Regions from separate parts of the Rheinheimera metallidurans genome, predicted to be linked through region 2. Evidence: predicted binding sites of a transcription regulator. Region 2 holds the regulator's gene; each other region holds the start of a gene.

Evidence for each region. The regulator FliA, encoded in region 2, starts transcription of late flagellar genes. The targets are predictions, from matches to a motif close to GCTAAAGTTNNNNNNNNNNCNGCCGATA.
Region 1: pomA (flagellar motor protein PomA) is a predicted target of FliA. The motif match lies at 1,361-1,388, and genes of this name have one in related genera.
Region 3: MN199_RS03830 (chemotaxis protein CheV) is a predicted target of FliA. The motif match lies at 2,048-2,075, and genes of this name have one in related genera.

What each region holds. Positions count from the first base shown of each region.
Region 1 is NZ_JALAHQ010000001.1:820,249-823,530, reverse strand. It holds gene MN199_RS03955 (flagellar motor protein MotB) at 1-523, opposite strand, end outside; gene pomA (flagellar motor protein PomA) at 527-1,291, opposite strand; gene xseB (exodeoxyribonuclease VII small subunit) at 1,490-1,735, shown strand; gene ispA ((2E,6E)-farnesyl diphosphate synthase) at 1,737-2,624, shown strand; gene dxs (1-deoxy-D-xylulose-5-phosphate synthase) at 2,639-3,282, shown strand, end outside.
Region 2 is NZ_JALAHQ010000002.1:657,786-661,067, forward strand. It holds gene MN199_RS08440 (chemotaxis protein CheA) at 1-565, opposite strand, end outside; gene MN199_RS08445 (protein phosphatase CheZ) at 581-1,333, opposite strand; gene cheY (chemotaxis response regulator CheY) at 1,359-1,730, opposite strand; gene MN199_RS08455 (RNA polymerase sigma factor FliA) at 1,783-2,502, opposite strand; gene MN199_RS08460 (MinD/ParA family protein) at 2,499-3,282, opposite strand, start outside.
Region 3 is NZ_JALAHQ010000001.1:798,036-801,317, reverse strand. It holds gene MN199_RS03845 (LysM peptidoglycan-binding domain-containing protein) at 1-246, shown strand, start outside; gene MN199_RS03840 (hypothetical protein) at 275-754, shown strand; gene MN199_RS03835 (hypothetical protein) at 758-973, opposite strand; gene MN199_RS03830 (chemotaxis protein CheV) at 1,001-1,927, opposite strand; gene maiA (maleylacetoacetate isomerase) at 2,123-2,761, opposite strand; gene MN199_RS03820 (fumarylacetoacetate hydrolase family protein) at 2,846-3,282, opposite strand, start outside.

The DNA.
Region 1 (3,282 bases), on a different contig from region 2:
CGCCATCAATAATTTGCTTTTCTAGCTGCTCGGCGAGTTTTTTCACCATTTCATTAGTTTGCTCTTGCAAGGCTTCTGACTGTGCTTCAGCGGCTGAGGATTCGCCATCCATAATTTCTTCGGCATTACTTACCGATTTACCGCCGCTTAAATCTTCTCGTTGCTCTTGTCTGCCACCGGCCGAGTCTTCTTCACCGGCTTGAAACTCAATAACCTGTTGCGTAATTTCTATAGTTTGTTGCTGCAAGGTTTCGATGGGTGTTGGATCGGGCCTACCGGGGCGAAACTCCATCGCAATAACGCTGGTACCCTTGGGTATATCTTCTACTTCAATTTTATTTTGCACACCAAAAGCAAATTTCATTGAACCGGCAATTTGCTTAAACTTCATTACGTCCATTTCTGAAAACGCCAGCAATAGCACAAAGAAGCACATCAGCAATGCCATTAAATCAGCGAATGTACCCATGTAGGCCGGCAAGCCTGGCGGTGGGCATTTACAGTCTTCGGCATCATCACTCATAACTTACTCCGCCGCTGGTTCACGTTTACTTTGTGCTAAATAGTTGCGCAGTATACCTTCAATCACTTTCGGGTTTTGCCCGTCTTGTATGCCTAAAATAGCATCTAGAATTAACTGGTTATTCTGCTTTTCTTGCTGATTACGAATAGACAACTTATCCGCTATAGGTATAGCAACAACGTTTGCAATAAAAGCACCATACAACGTTGTTAATAAGGCTACCGCCATTGCTGGGCCGATTGCTTTAGGATCGTCCATATTAGATAACATGGCAACTAAGCCGATTAATGTGCCGATCATGCCCATCGCTGGTGCGATATCACCTAAACTTTTAAACAAGGCAATAGCCACTTCGTGACGTTTTTCGGTAAGATTAATATCTTTTAATAAGGTAGCCCGCACCACATCAGCATCGTGTCCGTCAACCAGCATGTTAATGCCTTTTTGCATAAAGCCATTAGGAATTTCAGCTTCTTCTAAGGCTAAAAACCCCCCTTTACGCGCGGAATCAGCCAGTTGTACCGCTTTTTCGATCAGCTCTTCTGGCGCTTCAATCTTAAACACAAAGGCTTTAGCCGCGGCTTTACCTGAAGCAAAAAACTGCGTTAGCGTAAATTTGGAAATAACCACAAAGATTGAGCCACCAAATACGATAAGCACTGACACGGTATCCATAAACATACCGACGTTGCCACTACTTCCTAATATCATCGCCATGATGATAAAACCAATTGCGCCCAACAATCCAACCAGAGTAGCTATATCCACTCTTATCTCCTTAACTAAAGCACTGCCAAAACGGTCATCTGTACGAGTTTATCTTAGACGATAGCTGTTTATCGACAGCAAGACACAATGATTGAGTATAAATTACATTAAATTATCTATTTAGCCTTTCACTTATGCTTTCTGATTGACCATAATAGCCTGCTAAGGTAACTTTGCGCACACTTTTGTGAGGGTGATATGAGTAAAAAAAAGGCTGACTTAAGCCAGTTTGAGCAAACCTTGGCTGAGCTGGAACAAATAGTACAACAACTTGAACAAGGCGAACTGTCTTTAGACCAATCGTTAGCCCAGTTTGAGCGGGGTATTACCCTTGCGCGCCACAGCCAACAATTATTACAGACGGCTGAACAAAAGGTACAAATTTTAATGCAACAACAGCAACAGGAAAGCTTGTTACCCTTTGAACCTGAACAAGGAAACTAGTGTGCATCCAGCTAATATTCCTGTTTATCAACAGCGCGTAGAGCAACATCTTCACCAGCTGTTAGCACAGCGAACGACAACCGACGCACGCTTACTTGAGGCTATGTCGTACAGCTTGTTGCTTGGCGGTAAACGGGTTCGGCCATTTTTAGTGTACAGCTGTGGTACTATGCTTGGCGCGCAATTGTCTGACTTAGACGGCCCTGCTGCAGCACTTGAAGCGCTGCATAGCTATTCGCTTATCCATGATGATTTACCTGCTATGGATAACGACGATTTACGCAGAGGTAAACCTACTTGTCATAAAGCCTTTGATGACGCCACGGCAATTTTAGCCGGCGATGCTTTGCAAGCCCTCGCATTTGAAGTACTAAGCAGCCATACTTATCAGCAGGTAAGCCCTTCTGCTGTGCTAAATATGGTGCGATGCTTTGCTTCAGCATCAGGTTACAATGGTATGTGTGGCGGCCAAGCAATAGATTTAGCGCAAACTAATCACAGCACCAGCGTGGCGCAGTTAGAACGCATGCATCAGTTGAAAACCGGTGCATTAATAGAATGTGCGGTGCAGTTGGCTTGGCTATGTAGCCCAAACCCTAAGCAAGCCGATTTAGACGCCTTACTGCGCTTTGCTAGTGCATTAGGGCTAGCATTTCAGGTGCGGGATGATATTCTCGATATAGAAAGTGATACCGTCATTCTTGGCAAGCCGCAAGGCTCAGACACCAAGGCAAACAAATCAACTTATCCTGCTCTGTTGGGGCTGGATAATGCTAAAGCTAAAGCACAGCAATTATATGTAGATGCGCTGAGTGCTTTAGATAGCTTACCGTATAATACTGATGAGTTACGCGCTTTCGCGCAGTATATTATCGAACGCAGATTTTAATACAGGCAAGAATTATGGCGTTAGATCTTCACGATTACCCGTTGTTAGCCAAGGCTAATTTACCCGAGCAATTACGACAGCTACCGCAAGAAAAACTGCCGGCGCTAAGTAATGAGCTGCGTAGTTACCTGCTAAAAAGTGTTAGTCAAAGTAGCGGGCATTTCGCTTCGGGTTTAGGCACAGTTGAGCTAACCGTAGCATTACATTATGTGTATAACACGCCTTTTGATCGGGTGATCTGGGACGTAGGTCATCAGGCTTATCCGCACAAAATTTTAACCGGTCGTGCCGATCGCATGCACACTATCCGACAAAAAGATGGTTTACATCCCTTTCCGTTTCGTGAAGAAAGTGAATATGACATCTTGTCTGTGGGGCATTCTAGCACCTCAATTAGTGCGGCTTTGGGTATGGCTATCGCCGCGCAGCAAGCACGTAATAATCGTAAAGTCGTTGCTGTAATTGGTGATGGTGCAATTACCGCAGGTATGGCGTTTGAAGCGCTAAACCATGCTGGTGAAGTACGCCCAGATATGCTGGTTATTTTAAACGATAATGAAATGTCTATTTCTGAAAACGTTGGCGCACTAAACCAGTATTTTGCGCGAATTTTATCGGGTAGCTTTTATACCAGCTTACGCGAGGGCGGCAAAAAAAT
Region 2 (3,282 bases):
AAATGACAGGAGCTGCAGCTTTTTTACCATGCAGTTCATCCATCATTTTTTCAAATTCTTCTTCAGTAATTTCATCGATATTGCTGCTAGATGCTGGCGGTGCTGATACCGGTGCAGCAACTTTAGCGGCTACAGGCTCAGCCGCTGCTGCCACAACGGGAGGCGCTCCAGCAGCTTCCGGATTACTGTAATAATGTAATGCATCTAACACCGCTGCCGAAGCAGGTGTTAATGGCTGACGGTTTTGTACTTCAACAAACATCGCATTAATGCTATCGAGCGACTGTAAAATAACGTCCATCAGCTCAGCGGTAACACGGCGCTTACCGGTACGAAGAATATCAAACACGTTTTCGGCGCCATGGCAGGCATCAACTAACTCGGTTAGTGATAAAAAGCCAGCGCCACCTTTTACAGTATGGAAGCCGCGAAAAATAGCGTTAAGTAAATTAGCATCGTCTGGATTATTTTCCAGTTCGACCAGCTGCTCTTGCAGTAATTCGAGGATTTCACCGGCTTCAACCAGGAAGTCCTGCAGTATATCCTCATCCATATCAAAGCTCATGCAAAAACACCTCTGTTAGAAACCTAAGCTGGATAACAAATCATCAACGTCATCCTGACCGCTGACGACATCATCACGCTCTGCTGCATCAATGATAGGCCCTTCGGCTTCATGCGCTTTGGGTTTACTTTTCACTGGTTTAGCGTCTGGTAATGCCGTAAGACTAGACTGACCAAATGCGGTTAATAGGCCGATTAAGCTTTCTTCAACTTCCCGTACTAACTCGATAACACGGCGCAAAATTTGTCCGGTGAGATCTTGGTAGTCTTGTGCCATTAACACGTCAGTAAGTAGCGAGTTAAGGGTACTAGAATTGCCACTCGCTTGGGTAAAAAAACTATCTAATGTATGACATAGCCCTTTAAACTCACCTAACTGCATTTGTCGTTGCATTAATTTTTGCCACTGCGGTTCAATTTTACCTAACTGCTGGCTTAATTCATCAGCAATAGGTAAACACGACTCAACAGCGTCCATAGTGCGATTAGCCGCTTGTTCCGTCATATCGATAACGTGAATTAGCCGCTTTTTCGCATCGGGGATATCTTCTTCGAGTAAATTACTTAACGATGGGTCAATTTGGAAATTTTTTAACGAATCGTGTAACTGACGGGTTAGCTTTCCTACTTCGGCAAATAGCTCTGAAGATCCAGGTACAGCAAGTTGCTGTACCATCTGGTTAGCGGTTTCGTGCTCACCCATTTCAAGCAGTTGCACTAATTCTTTAGCTTGCTCAAGAGAAATTAAAGGCGCCGTAATTGCGGACATGGCTACGCTCCTATGTCAGTTACGATTAGCCAATCCGTTCAAATACTTTAGCCAACTTCTCTTGCAAAGTTGCTGCCGTAAAAGGCTTTACAATATAACCATTCACTCCAGCTTGGGCCGCAGCAATAATTTGTTCTTTCTTTGCTTCTGCCGTTACCATAAGTACTGGAATTTGTTTTAGCTTTGCATCGGCTCGAATGGCACGTAGCAAGTCGATACCTTGCATACCTGGCATATTCCAGTCGGTTACGACAAAATCAAAATCACCATTTTGCAGCATAGGCAACGCTGTGCTGCCATCATCTGCTTCAGACACGTTTGTAAAGCCCAGATCGCGTAACAGATTTTTTATTATCCGTCTCATAGTTGAAAAGTCATCAACTACAAGAATTTTCATGTTTTTATCCAAAATCCCCTCCGGCGAGATATTACTGTTATCTCAGAATAGGTTACAACCAATCCTGCATTCTGGCTTTTAATCTGACCAATGCCTGACTATGGATTTGACTGATCCGAGACTCGCTGACATTCAGCACGGCCCCGATCTCCTTCAAGTTTAGTTCGTCATTATAATACAGCGAAAGCACTAATGCTTCACGCTCGGGTAAACTACTAATTGTTTTTGCTAAATCATGATGAAAACTCTCATGAGCTTGGTTTTCATACAAATGATCGCTATCAGAATCACCCGCTGTTACTAGAACATCTTCAGGTATACCAAGATCTTCTATGCCGATTATTCTACCACTACTAATATCACTTAACATATGATGGTATTCATCCAAAGATATATCAAGTTTTTCAGCAACTTCACTGTCTTTTATATCTCTGCTGTACAGTGCTTCAAGCTCAGCTATTGTTTCTGCTATTAACCGCGCATTACGATGTACTGAGCGTGGTGTCCAATCACCACGGCGCATCTCATCGAGCATAGCACCGCGAATACGAATACCAGCAAAGGTTTCAAAGCTTGCGCCCTTGCTGCCATCAAAATTCTTTGCGGCTTCAATTAAGCCTATCATCCCTGACTGAATAAGATCATCAACCAACACACTGGCTGGCAAACGAGCCAACAGATGATAGGCTATTCGCTTAACTAAAGGCGCATGACGCTCGACCAGTTGCTGCATATGGTCAACACCGCCATAAGCTGCAATTTTTCTGCTCACACTACCCCCCGATCAGCTTTAGGTTGTAATAACTGCTCCAGAAAAAACTCTAAATGGCCAGACGCCACTACTGGCAATGGCCATTTTACAGCTTTTAACGCTAAACCTTTAATCGCCATACTCGCTGGCGTTTTGGGGAACAGTTCGATAAACGCTTTTTGTTTACGTGCTGCTTTACGTACGTTTTCATCATACGGAATGGTTGCAACCAGCTCTAAACTTACATCTAAAAAACGATCCGTAACTCGAGTGAGTTTGGCAAATAACTCTTGGCCTTCTTTTAAGCTGCGCACCATATTAGCGACGATCTTAAATTTCTCTACGCCGTGATCTCGGCTTAGAATCTTCATTAATGCATAAGCATCGGTGATAGATGAAGGCTCATCACAAACTACTACCATCACATCTTGTGAAGCTCGAGAAAAACTCAACACCATGTCAGATATACCTGCAGCGGTATCAACCAACAACACATCAACTGGCGTTTTTAATTCACTAAAGGCGCGAATAAGGCCAGCATGTTCGGCAGGTGCTAGCTCGGTCATACTTTGTGAACCAGAAGTGGCGGGTATAATTTTAATACCAAAAGGGCCGTCTATTATTACTTCGTCAAGTTCAGCCTCTCCGGCCAAAACATGAGATAAATTCTTTTCTACTCTAAGGCCGAGCATAACATCACAATTTGCTAAGCCAAGGTCAGCATCTAGTACTAACACTCTTTTACCAAGCTGAGCCATCGACATGGCAAGGTTAAGGCTGACGTTGGTTTTACCCACACCG
Region 3 (3,282 bases), on a different contig from region 2:
GCCCAGCGCTCAACGTTAAAACAGGGGCAACAGCTGGTTATATGGCAGCAAGATGCAGCTGTACAGCCTAGTGGCATATCGCGCACTGTTAACTACAAAGTACGTAAAGGCGATTCACTGGCTCGTATTGCACAACGTTTTAGCATCAGTGTTTCCGACATTGTGAAATGGAACAAAATTGAAACCGATAATTATCTGCAACCAGGACAACAACTTAAACTGGTAGTCAATGCAACTCAAGTATAAGCAAACCGCTATACCAAGGAGTTAACCAATGAGATATTTATTTTTGTTTTTGGCTCTGTCGCTCTATTCAACAGTAAGTCAGGCGCAGTTTGATATCTCTGGCGAAGGTAAAGTTTACTTAACCAACGGCTCTACCCAAGAGTTTGATTTTGGCTTTAGTTATTTTCGCCAAGAAGGCCGTTATCGCTTTATCGTTGGCCGCCATAACCTAGCAGTACATAAGGTACCTAAAAAATATTCTTTGGCTTTAGTACTACAAGGCGAAAAACAAATTTGGGTAACAGATTTTATCAACGAACCCTTAAACGGCTTTGAATTACAGCTGGACGATTACCGTATCAAGCTGTTTAAAGATGCTAAAGCAAAAGATGCTAGCGGAAATTTTGTTTTACAAATTAACGACGAGCAGTTTTACTTTAGCCGTGGCCCAGGTCAAATTAACTTCTACTTTACCGAAGACGGTATTAAAAATGTTCGGGTTGAAGGTATGTTTAAACCGAAAAAATAAACGTTAACTGGGTTCTTTTTGTAACTGTAATGCAGTGATAGTGCCAGAAGCAATGCACAACAGCGGCGCAACCAAGGTAAAAACCCATCCGGCTTGTAAACTTACATCATGCCACCAAGCATAACTTGCTGCTGTTAACTGAAAACACACACCAAACAGGCCAATATAGGTTAATAACCGATTTACAGGTCGTTTGGGTAAGGTAAATATTTTATTCATAACACCTTCTACTACACCATTTATTACTTAGTCAGCATTCATCCACTTTTGTACTGCAGAAACTAATTCATCGGGGTGAAATTTAGCAATGAATTGATCTGCGCCTACCTTTTTAACCATGGCTTCGTTAAACACACCACTTAATGAAGAGTGCAGCACAACGTGCATATTTTTTAATAGTGGATCAGCTTTAATTTCAGCCGTCAACGTGTAGCCATCCATCTCTGGCATTTCTATATCAGAAATAAGCAATGGCACCTTAGTTGAAATATCGCCTCCTAGCTCCGCGGCTTTTGCTGTTAGCCAATTTAATGCAAGCTTGCCATCGTTTACTAATTCAACATTAATGCCAATAGAGGTAAGTGCACGCTTCACCTGATTGCGCGCCACTGCCGAGTCATCGGCAACTAATACGATAACATCTTTAAAACTGCGCTCTGCTGCTTTGGTTTTTATATCTTCACTAACATCTTCATTAACTGGGGTAATTTCAGCAAATACTTTCTCAACATCGATTATCTGTACCAGCTTACCGTCTATCTCGGTTACTGCAGTAAGATAATGACCGGCACCTGCGCCCTTTGGCGGCGGCAAAATTTGGTCCCAATTAGTATTAACAATACGATCGACGCCGTTTACTAAAAACCCTTGCGTATGCCGGTTATATTCCGTTACCAACACGAAGGCTGTTGATAAGTCCTCAATACGCTTGCCACCGGTAGCTTGGCTTAAATCAATAACCATCACCGGCACACCACGTAAATGGGCAATACCTCGTACATGCGGGCTTGATCCGGGCATTTCCGTCAATTCAGGGCACTGCAATACTTCGCGTACTTTAAATACGTTGATACCAAAAGGTTGTTTACCATGCAGGCGAAATAACAATAACTCTAACCGATTGTTACCAACAAGGTTGGTCCGCTGGTTTACTGCGGCCATTAGTTTACTCATATTGCATTACCTCTGGGGGCTAACGTTGCCAATAACGGCGTTATGCATGTTACACACTACAGCATTTTGTTGCTTATAACGCAATGCGCTAGCGAGCAAGTATATAAAATATTGTTTAAGCATAGGCGGCTATAGCTAATCGTCTAGCAACAGAGAAAAAATGCTGCCGTTAATGGCAGCATTTAATACAGTGGATTATTGTGCGTCAGCCTGCTGTTCAGGTACAGCTAACGCAAACGCAGCAAGTTGTTGGCAATTATGATAAATACGATTAAGGTTAGGATAAGCCGTCATATCTAACGAGAAACGCTGTGCGTTGTATATCTGCGGTATTAAACAGATATCCGCTAACGTTACTTCATCGGCAAAGCAATATTGCCCCGATGTTAGCGCTAAACGTTGCTCTAACGCAGTAAAACCGACGTTAAGCCAATGCTTAATCCAGCCCAGCTTTTGTTCTTCAGACAATGCTAACGGCCCTGTCAGGTATTGTAAAACTCGTAAATTATTTAACGGGTGAATATCGCAGGCAATATCTAATGCAGCAGCCCGTACTTGCGCTTTTGCCGCTAAACTTTTTGGTAAGAAAGCCGGTTCTGGGTACTTTTCATCTAAGTATTCAATAATAGCCAGTGACTGATTAACGCTCACATCTTCGTCAACAAAAGTAGGCACCAGCTGCGCAGGGTTAAGTGTTTTATAATTTTCGCTATGCTGCTCGCCGCCATTTTTAATTAAATGTACAGCCACGCTATCAAAACTCAGTTGTTTTAAATTAAGCGCAATGCGTACCCGATATGCGGCCGATGAGCGCCAGTAACCATAGAGTTTCATAAAGATCCTGTTAGTACTGTAGTTTAAACATAGCGTTACCATATAAATAAGCATCTGTGAGGCACTGCCCACAGACGCTGTACTTTAGGCGTTATACTTTACAACCTTCTGGTCTATTGCACCAAACACGCTGTTGCCCTGCTCGTCTAGCATTTCAATACGAATGGTATCGCCAAACTTCATAAAAGAGGTTGCTGGTTTACCGTCACGAATAGTTTCAATCATACGAATTTCAGCAATACAGCTATAACCGACACCGCCCTCGTCAACTGCTGTACCATGATCGGTACCCTGTTTATTAGATACCGTGCCTGAACCAATAACTGCGCCAGCGCCAAGTTTACGCGTTTTAGCTGCATGTGCTACTAACTGGCCAAAATCAAAAGTCATATCTATACCAGCATTTGGCTTACCAAATAACTTACCGTTGTACGTAGACAATAGCGGCAAGTGCACGCGACCATCATGCCATTTATCGGCTAGCTCATCGGGAGTTACCGCTACCGGGCTGAAGGCTGATG